Regions from separate parts of the Rhizobium sp. ERR 1071 genome, predicted to be linked through region 2. Evidence: predicted binding sites of a transcription regulator. Region 2 holds the regulator's gene; the other holds the start of a gene.
What was found. Region 2 encodes PhoB, which activates phosphate uptake and scavenging genes when phosphate is short. Its sites were predicted from a motif close to TGTCATNNANCTGTCAT; they were not measured.

Region 1 (7,746 bases), on a different contig from region 2:
TCGAGCGACAGCGGCTCGATCATCGAAGTATATTCGGCAAAGATCTCGCGGATCTGCTGCGACACCGCCCTGTAGACGTCAAAGCGCGGCGGCACGAAAATCAGGTCCGGACATTTGCGTTTTGCGGTAACCGAAGGCATCGCCGAGTGAACGCCGAAGGCACGGGCCTCGTAGCTTGCGGCCGCCACGACGCCGCGTGCAGCCGACCCGCCGACCGCAAGCGGCTTGCCGCGCAGCTCCGGATTGTCCCGCTGCTCGACCGATGCATAGAATGCATCCATATCGACATGGATGATCTTCCGGACAGTGGTCGAGCTGGTGTCGTTCATGGCGGTCTCGGTCATTACACAGTAGGTTCAGCGCGGTCCGTTATTGCGGAAGCTGAAACAAATGCGGAACATATCATCCTCGATGACGATATCAAACCGGCTCGGTTGTCTTGCTAGGGAGAGGCGAGGAAATTGCCGCAGGCCAGCCATGCCGCAAACGGTACCTTGAGATGCGCGCAAGGCTTCTTATCTCTTGTCCGTCCCCCAATACGGAGCCTTGAGATGGGCCAAATCGCTACCGATCCACTTTCCGACTTGCTTATGGAGATCCTCCCGCCCGAGCGTGACGAGGAATCCCGAGCCGACGGCACCGCGTGTCTGTGCTGCCGCAGGCTGCGGTCGGCGAGGAAGATGGACGAAGACGGCTGCGGCATATGTGACGAATGCCTGGCTCCATGATCGACGGCGCGCCGCAGCTGCTGCCCGCCGAATTGTCGGGCTTCGAACATGCGCTTGCGAAGCTGCCTGACGGCTATTCGGAGGGGCATTTTCAAGGTCGCCCCTGGGGTGTGACGGTCAAGCGATCGGCCGACGGCAAACGGATCTGGCTCTATGGCGAGGAGCTTGGCGGGACCGATGTCGTCAGTTTCAATCTCTATATGCTCTCCGCAGCAAGCCTCACCCTCAAGCCCTGCGAAATGTCCTCGTCGAAGGTCATAGATTTTGTTTTGGGCTTCCTGCCGGCCCCGATGCGGCATCCAGTCTAAGCACGGAGTTGTGTTACGGCCGACAACAGGTCCTTCTGCTTCAGCGGGTGGAGAGCGGCGGCGGAGGCGGCTGCGTGGTTGAGCCGGGACCGAGCGAGCGCTGGACCATCACGGTATCGGCCCAGCGGCCGTAGCGATAGGCAACAGCCGGCAGCAGGCCGACGCGAACGAAGCCGAAGCGTTCGTGCAGGGCGAGCGAAGCGACGTTGTCCGCGTCGATATAGCCGATCATCTGTCGGAAGCCGGCCGCCGCGCAGGCGTCGATCAGTCCGCGCATGAGCAGGCTTCCGACACCCTGGCCGACATGGTCGTGATGCACATAGATCGAATGCTTGACGGTATAGCGATAGGCCGGGCGCTTGCGGAACAGCACCACATAGGCATAGCCGACGACCTTCTCACCCTCGATCGCGACGACATGCGGAAAGCGGCGGTCCTTCAAATTCTTGCGCCGTTCGCGCAGATCGTCCGGCTGCGGCGTGTCGCTATCATCGACCCCGGCTTCGACCCCGCGGTGAATATGACGGCGATAGATAGCCAGCATGGCATCGACGTCGCTCTCCCGGGATGGGCGAACGATGATTGTTTTATCCTGCTTCATGTCCGAACCTGAATTTCCAAGCCTATTCCGCGACAACGTAGGTATAGAGCCGGATTTTGCCGGATGCATCGATCTCGCGATAGAGGCCCTGGATCTCCACCTCGAAGCCGGGGAAGGTGTTGAAGCAGGTTTCGAACATTTTGAGATAGTCGATCATGGGCTTTGCCTGTTCCGTCAGGCGCTCGCCGGGCACGATGGTTGCAATCCCCGGGGGATAGACGACGAAGGGTGTCGTCGCGATGCGGCCGGCAATGGCGTCGATCGGCAGATAGTCGACATCGTTGCGCACCAGGCAGCGCGCGGCATCGTGCGGCGACATGGCGATCGGCGGCAGGTGTTCTGCGGAAAATTGCTTCGTCTGCAGGGCGCTGACATCGGCCTGACGAAAGAAATTGTGCATGTCAGCGCAAAGATCGCGCAGGCGCACGCCCGCATAACGGCCGGGACGGCGGCGGTAGAATTCCGGAATGGCCTCTTCCAGCAGCGCGTTGTCGTCATGAAGCTTTTTAAAGGCGACAAGGCCGCTGATCAGGGTGCCGGCCTTGCTGGCTTCGACACCGGGTGTGAGCAGGAAGAGCAGCGAATTGAGGTCGTTCTTTTCCGCGACGATACGGTTTTCGCGCAGATATTGCGCAACGACAGGCGCTGGAATGCCGTGTTCCGTATATTTTCCAGTCGCTCGATCAAAGCCGGGGGTAAGCAGGGTGAGCTTGTTCGGATCCGTCATGGCGAAACCCGGCTCCATGCTGGAAAAGCCGTGCCATGCCGCATCGGGTGTCAGGTGCCAGAAGGCGGGATTGGTGGCGAGCTGATCGGTCGCGACGCTCTCCCAAGGCACATCGTGCACAGCACCGGGGCTTGCCACATCAGGAATCGCGACCCGATCCGGCACGAAGGGCTCGAAGAACCAGCGGCGTTCGGGACGATGTTCCTTCTCCTCGAATTCGCGCCGTACGGCGCGGATTTTCTTGCGCAGTTCGATGCCGAGGCGGATCGTGTCGTCCCAAAGCACTTCGCCCGAACGGCCCTTCATCATCTGCGCGCCGACGTCGAGCGAGGCAAACAACGGATAGAAGGGCGAGGTCGAGGCGTGCTGCATGAAGCTTTCGTTGAAGCGACGGTGTTCCACGCGGCGTTTCTGGCCCGTGATGTGCCTATCCTTCATGTGGATCTGCGAGGCCTGCGAAAAGCTTGCGAGTTGCTTGTGGGTCGACTGCGTGGCGATGATCCCGGGTGCATCGGGGCCGAGGTCCGAAAGGCCCATGGCAAAGCGCCCGGCATAAAGCGGGTGAAACTTCATGAAGCCCGCCCATGCCTCGTCGAAAAGGATGTAGTCGCACAGATGTCCGATGCGCTTTAGGATCATCTCGGCATTGTGGATGGTGCCGTCATAGGTGCATTGCTCCACGACCGCGACGCGGAACGGACGCGGCTTCTTGTAGGCTTCCGGATCTTTTACCAGCGGATGGGTGCGAATGCGCTCGCGCAGCGCGTCCTCGTCCATGGTGGCGAAATCCATCGGACCGATCAGGCCATAGAGATTGCGTCTGGTCGGCAGGTAGATCGGAATGCCGCCCGAGATCATTAGCGCGCCGTGATGGGCGGCCTTGTGGTTGTTGCGATCGAACAGCACGAGATCGCCGTCGGTGACGAGGGCCGAGAGCGCGACTTTGTTGGACGTGGAGGTGCCGTTCAGCACGAAATAGGTCTTTTCGGCGCCGAAGATCTTGGCCGCCTCCTTCTGCGCGGCGAGAGCCGGTCCCTCGTGGGTCAGAAGGTCGCCGAGATCGAGCACGGAGTTGTCGAGGTCGTCGCGGAACACCGCTTCGCCGAGATGCTCCATGAAGACCCGGCCGATGGGGCTGCGGCTGTAGAAGATGCCGCCATTGTGCCCGGGGCAGGTCCAGAGATGATTGCCCTCTTCGGCATAATCGACCAGCGCGCCGAAGAACGGCGTCTTCAGCGTCTCGGCATATTGCTTCAGCCGGCTGATGAGGCTTTTCGCGATGAAGGCGGGCGTTTCCTCGGAGAGGAAGACGTAGCCGTCGATGAAATCGAGGACTTCGACCGGCACATCCTCGAAGCGCTTGCGGCGGATCAGGAGGATGATCGGGAATTCCAGGCCGCGCCGGCGCATGAGGTTGATGAGGGCGGCCGTCTTGCCTTCGAGGCCCTTCTTGCCCCAGTCCACCAGCATGCAGCCGATGGCCGCGTCGGTCTGCACGGCGATCTCGGCATCTTCGAGATTGCGCGCGCGCACCACCTCGAAACCTGAGCGTTCGATCTCCTCGACGATCTGATTATAGCGGGCGCCTTCCAGGTCCTCATTGTCGAAGGTTGGCGTTGCGAACAGAAAGTTGAAACGTCTGAAATAATCCATGTCGATACCCGCTCTTGATCTGGGATGAGGTGTCGGCGCATTTCATGACATGGATGTGACAGAATAGAGGACGTCCCAAACCGTATTGATGGCCACCGCCGGTCACGTCGCCAGCCCGCCGTTTCATGCCGGATCGCGGGTGCACAACTTATGGATTTGTGGCCGCTCAGTGAGCGGCCACGGTCCAGAAATAATAGGCAAGCGGGATGGCGAGAAGATACATGCCGATAGACACCTGCCTTGCTTCTCCCGATAAGACCTTGACGATGACGTAGAACAGCAGTCCTCCGGCGATGCCGGTTCCAAAGCTGTTGGAGACCAGGGTCAGAAGGACCATCATCAGGGCAGAGAGACCGTCGGAGAAATTCTCCAGGTCGACACGCTTCAGCGCGCTGAACATCGACATGCCGACGAGGATCAGGGCGGGTGCCGTGGCGGCTGCCGGGATCATCAGCGCGATCGGCGTAAAAAGCAAAGTGAGCGCGAAAAGGGCTGCGGTTGCAAGTGAAGCAAAACCGGTACGTCCGCCGGCTTCCGCGCCTGTCGCGCTCTCGACCAGCGCCGTGGCGGAGGGAATGCCGAGCAGCGGACTGATCGTGGCGGCAATCGAATCGACGAGGAACGGCTTGCCCAGGTCCGCCATGTTGCCTTCCTCATCGACCAGGCCGGCCTTGGCGCCAACGGCGAGCGTCGTGCCCAGGGTCGAGAAGAATTCGGATGCGAAGAAGGCGAAGAGATAGGGGAAATATTCGATCTTCAGCGCACCAAGGAAATCGAGCTGAAGGCCGATCTCAGAGATGCCGTGCGGCACTCCGAAGAATGCGGCGGGCACCTTGGTCACGCCGAGCGGAATGCCGAGCAGCGTGCTGCCCAGGATCGCCCAGAGGATCGGCCCCGGCACTTTGCGCCCGCGCAGGAAGACGGCGAGGAAGATGCCGAAGACGGCAATGATCGCCTGTCCCGAGTTGAACGAACCGAGCATGAGCGCGTGGCTCTTGGCGTTGACATCGACGAGACCTGCATTCTTGAAGCCGAGAAGCGCGATGAACAATCCGATCGCCGCACCCAGTCCGAGCTTGATCTGGGCTGGAACCATGCGGGCAATGACCTGGCGTACACCGAGGACGGTCAGCAGAACGAAGACGACACTCGACCAGAAGGAGATGGCAAGGCCAGTCTGCCAGGGAATATGCTCCACGGCTGCCATCGTCGGCCCCACCAGAACCGAGCCGCCGATGCCCGGCCCCACCACGAAGGGCATATTGGCATAAAGCGCCATGAACAGGGTCGCGCCGATGATGACGAGAATGGTTGCCGTCGTTGCGGCGGCGCGGTCGATGCCACCGGCGGAAGCAGAGAAGGGATCACGACGAGGAGATAGGCCGCTGCCAGGAAGGACGTCATCCCGGCAATGATTTCCGTCTTCGTATTGGCTTTACGCTCGCCCATGCGAAAATAGGTCTTCCACCGCGGCTCTGACGTATCACCCGGCTGCCCAACATTCCTAGTTGAGGTCATTGTCTATATCTCCTAAGTCGGCAAATGCCGCCGTCTGGCTGGTGACCTCAATTTTGGCTTGAAGCCAGAAGCGGTCTGATGTCCTGGGTGGTTCCGTCGGTCAGCCCGAGATCGGTGACGTGCGGGCCGGGGTTACAGGCAAGGCTTGCTCCGACGACCGCCTTGAAGGTGCGAATGGGCGGCATCCAGTCGGCGCCTGCATCGGCCGCGGCACGCAGCCTGGCGAAGTCGTCGGCCACCTCCTTTGCGGGCGCATCCGACAGCAGGCCGCAGACAGGCAGGGGAAGCACCGCCGTCACCTCGCCATCGGCCGCCGTCGCCATGCCGCCGCCGGCGTCGATGACGGCATTGGCCGCCGCAGCCATATCCGTGGGGTCACGGCCGAAGACGGTGAGATTATGGCTGTCATGCGATATCGTCGTCGCAAGCGCGCCGATCCAGTGACCCCAGTCTTCGAGGATGCCGATGACGGGTGTCGGCTCTTTTCTTCCGTGACGGTGAATAACAGCCATCAGCAGCATATTGTCAGGCAAGACGAGCTTGTCATTTTCGACTTTGACGGTTGCCTCTCCCCATTTCGTGAATCGTGGGCTGACAATCGTGTTGACGCGAGCTTCGGTCATACCAGACAGCTTGATCTCGAAATCGGTAGCAGAAAGCCTTCCGACCTTCACGGTGTCGCGATAGGCATCCGAGGGCGTGCACTCGCTGGCTCCAATGAGGCTGCCGCCTCTTGCGATCTCACGTCCAGATGCGAAGACGCGGTCGACCGCAATCTTTTCGAGATCGGAAAGGATGATGATGTCTGCGCGGCGGCCAGGTGCCACCAGTCCCAGATCATGGCGGTTCAGCCACATGGCGGCGTTGAGCGTGGCGGCGCGGATGGCATCGATCGGCTTCATTCCATAGCCGATCAGGCGTCTGAGAACGGATGACATTGCTCCCTCATTCACGAGGTCGTCGGGGAAGACGTCATCGGTGCAGATCGTCAGCGTTTGCGGCAGATGCGGCAGTTTTTTCAGCACGTCGACGACGCCGGGCAGAACATAGTCATGGGAGCCGCGCAACTCGATGGTAAGGCCCGCCCGCAATTTCGCCAGCAAGTCCTCGGCCGAGGTGAGCTCGTGATCGGATTGAATCCCCGCGGAGGCAAAGGCCTGCAATTCCGCACCTTCCAGTCCGCGGGCATGGCCGCAGACGCGCTTGCCGCTCGCAAGTCCGGCCTCAAGGATGCCGCGCATCGGCTCGCTGCGCTCAAGGACCCCTCGCATGTTCATCACTTCGGCGACACCGGAAATCTCCGGCCAGCTGAGCATGGTTGTCATTTCGCCTGAGCGGAATTCCTCACCGGCAAGCTCAAGGCCGGGTGCCGAGGGGACGCAGGATGGCGCCAGGGTCAAGAAGCGCAGCGGCAATTGCCGTGTTTCTTCGAGCGCCCACCGAATACCGTCGAGGCCAGCGACGTTGCCGATTTCATGCGGGTCCCAGCAGACCGTCGTCGTGCCCTGGGGAACAACCGTTTCGGCGTATCGCCTTGGCGTCACCATCGAGCTTTCGACGTGCATATGCGTGTCGATAAATCCGGGCGCGATGAAGCGTCCTAAAGCGTCGATGGTCTGCTTGGCGTCCTTCCTCGTCCCCAAGGCATGGACGCTTGCGATCAAGGGGCCGACAAGGCCGATATCGGCCGGCCTCATTTCCGAGGTCGCGACATCGACGAGCGTTCCGCCGGCAATCAGCACATCGAACGGCTCAAGGCCCAATGCCGCCCGGACGGCGCGGTCGCGCAGCTCGGATGAATGGAGGTCGTGGGGTTCATTCGGCATGTCTGCCTCCCTTGGCAAAGGCGGACGGGCGCGCGGTGGATTGCCGCAAGACGAGTTCCGTCGGGAATATTCCGCTGATGTCGATTTCTCCGGCGACGAAGGCGAGGGCATGGTTTGCCACGGCTTCCAGATCCTGCCGGACGGTCGTGAGTGGTGGAGAGACGATTTGAGCCCACATCAGATCATCAAAGCCGGTGAGCGATATGTCTTCCGGAATGCTGAAGCCCCTGTCCTTGACGGTTATGGCAAAGCCGACGGCGAGCGCATCATAGGCGGCGGCACAGGCCGTAAAATGCCGCAGATCGAGCTCGCGGCCGAGAGCGCTGCCGGCCTCGAACGTCGCATCGCTGTGTCGCAATGCGGGTTCGACGCCGGCCTGGCGGAA
Region 2 (7,746 bases):
ACTTCCGCCCCTGGCGCTCATCTGCGCCTGGCTGATCGTCAGTCCCATCGTCATCGACCGCCTGGTGACCAAATCCTTTCCCGAGGAGGTTCAGTCTCTGCCGCCGGCTGAGCTCAATCTCAGCTACGGCATGGTGCGCAGCATCGCCCGCGGCATGCGCATGCTCGATAGCCAGGAGCTTGCCGATGTCGATGGCGGCAAGGCCGATCTTCAGTTGCTGCTGGCGCAGAAGGGCGTTCCACTCGCCGTACGCCCCACGGGCTACATGATCGAGGCCGCGAATAGATATAATGGCATGCGCGAATTGAGCCGCATGGTCATGGCGGCGGCGGCGATCGTCCTGTCGTTGCTTTGCGCGGCCCATGGCCTTCACGCGATTGCGCCGCGTTTTCGCGCCCGCAACCGGGTCGAGCAGGTCATCCTCGGAGCCCTGATCGTTGCCTCCTCCATCGCGGTGCTGACAACGGTCGGCATCGTCGTTTCCATGCTTTCGGAAGCGGCGCGTTTCTTCAGTATGGTGCCGGCCAGCGAGTTCTTCTTCGGTACCGTCTGGGACCCGCGCTTCACCGGCGCCGGCGCGCAGACCTCGGGCACCTTCGGTCTGATCCCGCTCCTGGCAGGTACGGTCTATATCGGCTTCGTCGCCATGCTCTTTGCCGTGCCTATCGGCCTGTTCGCCGCGATCTACATGGCCGAATATGCCTCGGCTCGCGTTCGCTCCATCGCCAAGCCGATGCTGGAGGTTCTGGCCGGCATTCCAACGATCGTCTACGGCTTCTTCGCCCTTGTCACAGTCGGCCCCTTCCTGCGCGATATCTCCGCCGAGATCGACGGGCTTATGACCGGAAACTACAGAAGCTTCATCGAGGCGCAGAGCGTTTTGACGGCTGGCTTCGTCATGGGCGTGATGCTCATCCCTTACGTCTCCTCGCTGTCGGACGATATCATCATGGCCGTGCCGCGGTCGCTGCGCGACGGCTCGCTCGGCCTCGGCGCCACCCGCTCGGAAACGGTCAAGCGCGTCCTGCTGCCGGCCGCTCTTCCCGGCATCGTCGGCGCGCTGCTGATGACCGCGTCGCGGGCGATCGGCGAAACCATGATCGTGGTGCTGGCCGCAGGCGTTGCCGCGCGCATGCAGCTCGATCCCTTCGAACCGATGACGACGGTCACGGTGAAGATCGTCAATCAGCTGACCGGCGATCTGGAGTTCACTTCGCCGCAGACGCTCGTCGCCTTCGCCCTCGGCATCACGCTGTTCTGCCTGACGCTGTGCCTCAACGTCTATGCGCTCTACATTGTCCGTCGATACAGGGAGCAATACGAATGAGCGACGTCGTATCTTCCTCTCAGCTCAACATGCCGCGCGGTCTGACGCCGGGTGCGTCTGTACACCGCGATATCGGCATTAAGCGGCGCTATGCCGCCGAGCGTCGCTTTCGCGCCTATGGGATGACCGCCGTCATCTTCGGTCTCGTCTTCCTTATCATCCTGGTCTCGACCGTGGTCCGCACAGGCTATACCGCCTTTGTCCAGACTTCGATCACCCTGCCGATCGAATTTACCGAGAAGGTAATCGACCCGACGGGTAAGCGCATGAACGATCCGAAGGTGCTGATCGCTGCCAATTACCCCGTACTGGTGCGCGATGCGTTGGTGAAAGCGCTTGGCATCGATCCGGCCAATCGCACGCTTGTGCGCGAGGCGATGGCGATGGTGTCGGACAGTGCCAGGATCGTGTTGCGCGACAGAGTCGTTGCCAACCCCTCGATCATCGGGACGACACAGAACGTCACATTTCTGGCCAGCGCCAACATCGATTCCGCCAACAAGGGGCAGATCGATCTGACCGTCAGCGAGAAGGATCGCAAGATTTCCGACCGCCAGGTCGCATGGATGAAGCAACTCAGCGAAAGCGGCGCGCTTCACAAGGCCTTCAACAGCGGTCTCTTTCTGTCGGGCAATTCGAGCCGGCCGGAAGCCGCCGGGCTTGGTGTCGCGCTGATCGGCTCGCTCTACCTGATGCTGACCGTTCTCGTGCTTGCCTTGCCGGTCGGCGTTGCTGCCTCGATCTATCTGGAAGAGTTCGCACCGAAGAACCGGCTGACGGATCTGATCGAGGTCAACATCAACAATCTCGCTGCCGTCCCCTCGATCGTCTATGGCCTGCTGGGTCTCTCGGTCTTCATCAACATGATGGGGCTGCCGCGCTCGGCATCGCTGGTCGGCGGCCTTGTACTGAGCCTGATGACGCTGCCGATGATCATCATCGCCACGCGCTCGGCCTTGCGTGCCGTGCCGCCGTCGATCCGCAGCGCGGCGCTCGGTCTTGGCGCATCGCGCATGCAGATGGTCTTACATCATGTTCTGCCGCTCGCGATGCCTGGCATTCTGACGGGCACGATCCTAGGGCTTGCCCATGCGCTCGGAGAGACCGCGCCACTGCTTCTGATCGGCATGGTCGCCTTTGTCGCCAATTATCCGGCATCGCCGCTCGATCCTTCGACGGCGTTGCCGGTGCAGATCTATATGTGGGCGAGCGAAGCCGAGCGAGCCTTCGTCGAAAGAACGTCCGGCGCCATCATCGTGCTCCTCTTCTTCCTCGTCGCGATGAACATCGGCGCCATCCTGCTGCGCCGCCGCTTCGAGCGGCGCTGGTAAGGGAGGGCGCACGAAATGAACATGATGACGGAAGCTGCCAGCGAAAGAGCCTTGGCCAAGAAGATGACGACGATCCCTTACAAGATGATCGGCCAGGACGTTTCTGTGTTCTACGGCGACAAGCGGGCGCTCTTCGACGTCAATCTGAAGATCCGCGCCAATACGGTCACGGCCCTGATCGGCCCTTCCGGCTGTGGCAAGTCCACCTTCCTGCGCTGCCTCAACCGCATGAACGATACGATCGAGACCTGCCGCGTCACCGGCAAGATCACGCTCGACGATCAGGATGTCTACGACGACAGCATCGATGTCGTGGAATTGCGCGCCCGCGTCGGCATGGTCTTCCAGAAGCCCAACCCGTTTCCGAAGTCGATCTACGAGAACGTCGCCTACGGCCCGCGCATCCATGGCCTGCATCGCTCAAAGGCCGATCTCGAGCATATCGTCGAAACCAGTCTGCAGAAGGCCGGTCTATGGGGTGAGGTGAAGGATCGGCTCCATGATGCCGGCACGAGCCTGTCGGGCGGCCAGCAGCAGCGCCTCTGCATCGCGCGCGCCGTTGCTGTCAGCCCGGAGGTGATCCTGATGGATGAGCCGTGCTCGGCGCTCGATCCGATCGCAACCGCCAAGGTCGAGGATCTCATCCACGAGCTTCGGGAGAATTTTACCATCGTCATCGTGACGCATTCCATGCAGCAGGCCGCTCGTGTCTCGCAGCGTACCGCAATGTTCCATCTCGGCCACCTGGTCGAGGAGAACGACACCGATAAGATGTTCACCAATCCCGACGATTTCCGCACGCAGGATTACATCATGGGCCGTTTTGGTTGATGATGGCAGGCGCGCGGCTCCTTTCACACAGTTCACTTGAGGATAGAAAAATGGTCTCCACTCACATTCTCTCAGCCTATGACGAAGACCTGAAGTTTCTGACGCGTCGCATTGCCGAAATGGGCGGCCTGGCCGAGCAGATGGTTAGCGACAGCGTACGCGCTCTCGTCAACAGCGACGCGGCCCTGGCCCAGAAGGTCATCTCCGACGACGTCGTTCTCGACCATGCCGAGCGCGAAGTTGGTGACAAGGCGATCGTCACCATCGCTCGTCGTCAGCCGATGGCAGCGGACCTGCGCGAAATCATGGGCTCGATCCGCATCGCCTCCGATCTGGAGCGCGTCGGTGATCTCGGCAAGAATACCGCAAAGCGCGTCATCGCCGTTCAGGGCACGGGCGTGCCGCGTCGTCTCGCTCGTGGCATCGAACACCTCTCCGAACTGGCACTGAGCCAGCTCAAGGAAGTTCTTGATGTTTACGCGACCCGCTCGCCCGATAAGGCCGTGTCGATCCGCGAACGCGACGAGGAAATCGACGCCATGTACACCTCGCTCTTCCGCGAGATGCTGACCTACATGATGGAAGATCCGCGCAACATCACCACCTGCACGCATCTTCTCTTCTGCGCCAAGAACATCGAGCGCATCGGCGACCATGCCACCAACATCGCCGAGACGATCTATTACATGGCGACCGGTGCTCAGCCGGAAGGCGAGCGCCCGAAGGACGATACCGCCAACACCGTCGGCGCAGTGACGGAATAATCTGGAAGCGAAGAAAGGAGACCATAGGCGCATGGTTCCGAGAGTTGCTGTTGTAGAAGACGAGGAAGCGCTTAGCGTTCTGCTGCGCTACAATCTTGAGGCCGAAGGCTTCGAGGTCGACACGATCCTCAGAGGTGATGAGGCCGAGCTGCGTCTCCAGGAGCGCATCCCCGATCTCCTGATCCTCGACTGGATGCTCCCCGGCGTGTCCGGCATCGAGCTCTGCCGCCGGCTGCGTATGCGGCCGGAGACGGAGCGCTTGCCGATCATCATGCTGACGGCTCGCGGCGAGGAAAGCGAGCGCGTGCGCGGACTTTCGACCGGCGCGGACGATTACGTCGTCAAGCCGTTCTCGACGCCGGAGCTGATGGCCCGCGTCAAGGCGATGCTGCGGCGCGCCCGCCCGGAGGTTCTCTCCACGGTGCTGCGTTGCGGCGATATCGAGCTGGACCGCGAAACCCATCGCGTCCACCGCAAGAGCCGCGAAGTCCGGCTGGGGCCGACAGAATTCCGCCTGCTGGAGTTCCTGATGTCCTCGCCAGGCCGCGTCTTCTCGCGTTCGCAGCTACTCGATGGCGTATGGGGGCACGATATCTACGTCGATGAACGCACGGTCGACGTCCATGTCGGCCGTCTGCGCAAGGCGCTCAATTTCTCCAATATGCAGGATGTCATCCGTACCGTTCGCGGCGCGGGCTATTCCATGGAAGCCTGAGCGGCTTGCCGCTCGGGTGTTACTAAATAGCGGCGGAAATAGAAAAACGGGCCTCGAGGGGCCCGTTTCTCTTTGTCTTGCGGTAACTTTCAGCCGTTGTTGCGACGGCGGTCATGCACCGGCTGGTAGGCCATGCGCTGATGATAGGTGCAGTAGGGCGACGAATCCGGGCTGTCATTGCCGCAGAAGTGGAAGTCGTCCTTCAGCGGATCCCCGACCGGCCATTTGCAGGTGCGTTCCGTCAGCTCCGTCAGGCCGAGGCGGCGGGAGATCGGAACGACGACGTTCGATGCCGGGCGATACTGAATTTCATTGACGGAATCGATCTCGATCTCTTCCTTCAGCATGGTTGCACCCTGCTGGCGGGCGACCACGGTGCGGGTAGCGACGCGCGAGCCGTAGGTCGTTGCGCGAGGAGCCGCGGCACTGCGCTTTGGCGTGCGCGTCGCGGTTGCCGTGCCGCCCGCCTTCGCTCGGCCAGGAAGGTTCAGGCGGTGCACCTTGCCGATAACGGCATTACGGCTCACGCCACCGAGCTGCGCAGCGATCTGGCTGGCGCTCAACCCTTCGGACCATAGCTTTTTCAGCTTCTCGACGCGTTCGTCTGTCCAATTCATGCCCTGTCTCCGCTGTCGCGTTTCCGATGGCAGAATCCCTCACCATTGCCTCGCATGGGAACGAGGCGCGAAACGCTCTAAAATTGTGGTGACTAGTTCCGCCGCATGCAGTCTAGCAATTGCTTTTTAACCTAGTGTGAGGCTGACTCCGTGACAAGAGTCGCGAGAATCTTGAGGAATCGATTTCGAGGTTTTCCCCAACTTGCTGCCTAGGCGTGGCATTTCTGCAATAGGCGCCGCCGAACCTATCTCTTTTGCCCGCAAGCGCTATCTCGCACCTGCTAAAACGCCAGTTTTGTTGACATCGCGATGCAAAACATCAATAGTGCCCGGGCCGCCGCAAGGCGGCATTTTTGATTTTTTCGGACCCGTTTCATCAAATCGAAGCGATCGGTCCTTAAAGTTGTGATCAGGAGATATGGCCATGGCCGAGACCACGCCGCTTTATGACACCTATATGCGCGCTCCGTTACGGTTCGAGCGAGGCGAGGGCGTCTGGCTGGTCACCGAAAATGGCGAGCGCTACCTCGATTTCGCAGCCGGCGTCGCGGTCAACTCGCTCGGTCACGCCCATCCTCATCTCGTCGCCGAATTGAAGGCCCAGGCCGACAAGGTCTGGCACCTGTCGAACCTCTACGAGGTGCCCGGTCAGGAGAAGCTGTCGAAGCGGCTGACGGAAGCGACCTTCGCCGACAAGGTATTCTTCACCAATTCGGGCGCCGAGGCGCTGGAATGCGCCATCAAGACGGCGCGGCGCTATCAATTCGCCAAGGGGCATCCCGAAAAGTTCCACATCATCACCTTCGAGGGCGCCTTCCACGGCCGCACCATCGCGACCATCGCCGCCGGCGGCCAGGAGAAGTATATCGAGGGCTTCGGGCCTAAGGCACCGGGTTTTGACCAAGTGCAGTTCGGTGATCTCGATGCCGTGCGTGCCGCCATCACGGATGCGACAGCCGGGATCCTGATCGAGCCGGTCCAGGGTGAGGGCGGCATCCGTCCGGCCACCAATGAATTCCTGCGCGGGCTGCGTGAGATCTGCGACGAACACGGCCTGCTGCTGATCCTCGACGAAGTACAGTGTGGCGTCGGCCGCACTGGCAAGCTTTTCGCCTATGAATGGGCCGGCATCAAGCCTGATATCATGGCTGTCGCCAAGGGCATCGGCGGCGGTTTCCCGCTCGGTGCCTGCCTTGCGACGGCGGAAGCCGCCTCAGGCATGAAGGCAGGCACCCACGGTTCCACCTATGGCGGCAATCCGCTCGCCATGGCGGTCGGAAATGCCGTTCTCGATATCGTGCTTGCCGAAGGCTTCCTGCAGCATGTGCGCGATGTCTCGCTGGTCTTCCGCCAGGGGCTCGCCTCGCTCAAGGATCGTTTTCCTGACATCATCGAGGACGTTCGCGGCGAAGGTCTGATGCTCGGCATCAAGGCGGCCATTCCGCAGGCAGAGCTGCTGCAGGCTATCCGTGCCGAGCATCTGCTCGGCGTGCCGGCCGGCGATAACGTCATCCGCCTTCTGCCGCCGCTGGTCGTCACCGCCGAAGAAGCACGCGAAGGTCTTGCCCGCCTGGAGCGTGCCGCCGAGCGTGCGCGCGCAGCTCGCACCAAGAAATCGGCTTGAGTTCAACGCCCGTAGATGGGGCGTTCCTGCCCCACGCGGGCGTTATTGTTTTTTCTGGAGCACAGGTAAGGACATGGCTTCTCCGAAACACTTTCTCGACCTCTCTGCCGTTCCGGCGGCCGATCTGCGCAACATCATCGATGACGCGATCGTGCGAAAGAGCGCGCAGAAGGCCGGCACTGCCGACAAGCCGCTGGCCGGCAAGATGCTGGCGATGATCTTCGAGAAGCCGTCCACCCGAACCCGCGTTTCCTTCGATGTCGGCATGCGACAGCTGGGCGGCGAGACGCTGTTCCTCTCCGGCACCGAAATGCAGCTTGGCCGCGCCGAAACGATCGGCGATACGGCCAAGGTGCTGTCGCGCTATGTCGATGCCATCATGATCCGCACGACCGATCATTCGCGCCTGCTGGAGCTGGCGGAACATGCGACGGTTCCCGTCATCAATGCGCTGACCGACGATACGCATCCTTGCCAGATCATGGCCGACATCATGACCTTCGAAGAGCATCGCGGCCCGATCAAGGGCAAGACGCT

Region 1: FBZ99_RS26660 (Orn/Lys/Arg decarboxylase N-terminal domain-containing protein) is a predicted target of PhoB. The motif match lies at 4,062-4,078, and genes of this name have one in related genera.

What each region holds. Positions count from the first base shown of each region.
Region 1 is NZ_VITM01000010.1:165,752-173,497, reverse strand. Features, by position in the region: gene dinB (DNA polymerase IV) at 1-329, opposite strand, end outside; gene FBZ99_RS26670 (hypothetical protein) at 713-1,036, shown strand; gene FBZ99_RS26665 (GNAT family N-acetyltransferase) at 1,077-1,637, opposite strand; gene FBZ99_RS26660 (Orn/Lys/Arg decarboxylase N-terminal domain-containing protein) at 1,660-4,017, opposite strand; gene FBZ99_RS26655 (NCS2 family permease) at 4,184-5,356, opposite strand; gene FBZ99_RS26650 (adenine deaminase) at 5,583-7,361, opposite strand; gene FBZ99_RS26645 (LacI family DNA-binding transcriptional regulator) at 7,351-7,746, opposite strand, start outside.
Region 2 is NZ_VITM01000003.1:532,451-540,196, reverse strand. Features, by position in the region: gene pstC (phosphate ABC transporter permease subunit PstC) at 1-1,327, shown strand, start outside; gene pstA (PstA family ABC transporter permease) at 1,324-2,658, shown strand; gene pstB (phosphate ABC transporter ATP-binding protein PstB) at 2,674-3,489, shown strand; gene phoU (phosphate signaling complex protein PhoU) at 3,540-4,253, shown strand; gene phoB (phosphate regulon transcriptional regulator PhoB) at 4,285-4,968, shown strand; gene FBZ99_RS12685 (GcrA family cell cycle regulator) at 5,058-5,585, opposite strand; gene FBZ99_RS12675 (aspartate aminotransferase family protein) at 6,010-7,209, shown strand; gene argF (ornithine carbamoyltransferase) at 7,283-7,746, shown strand, end outside.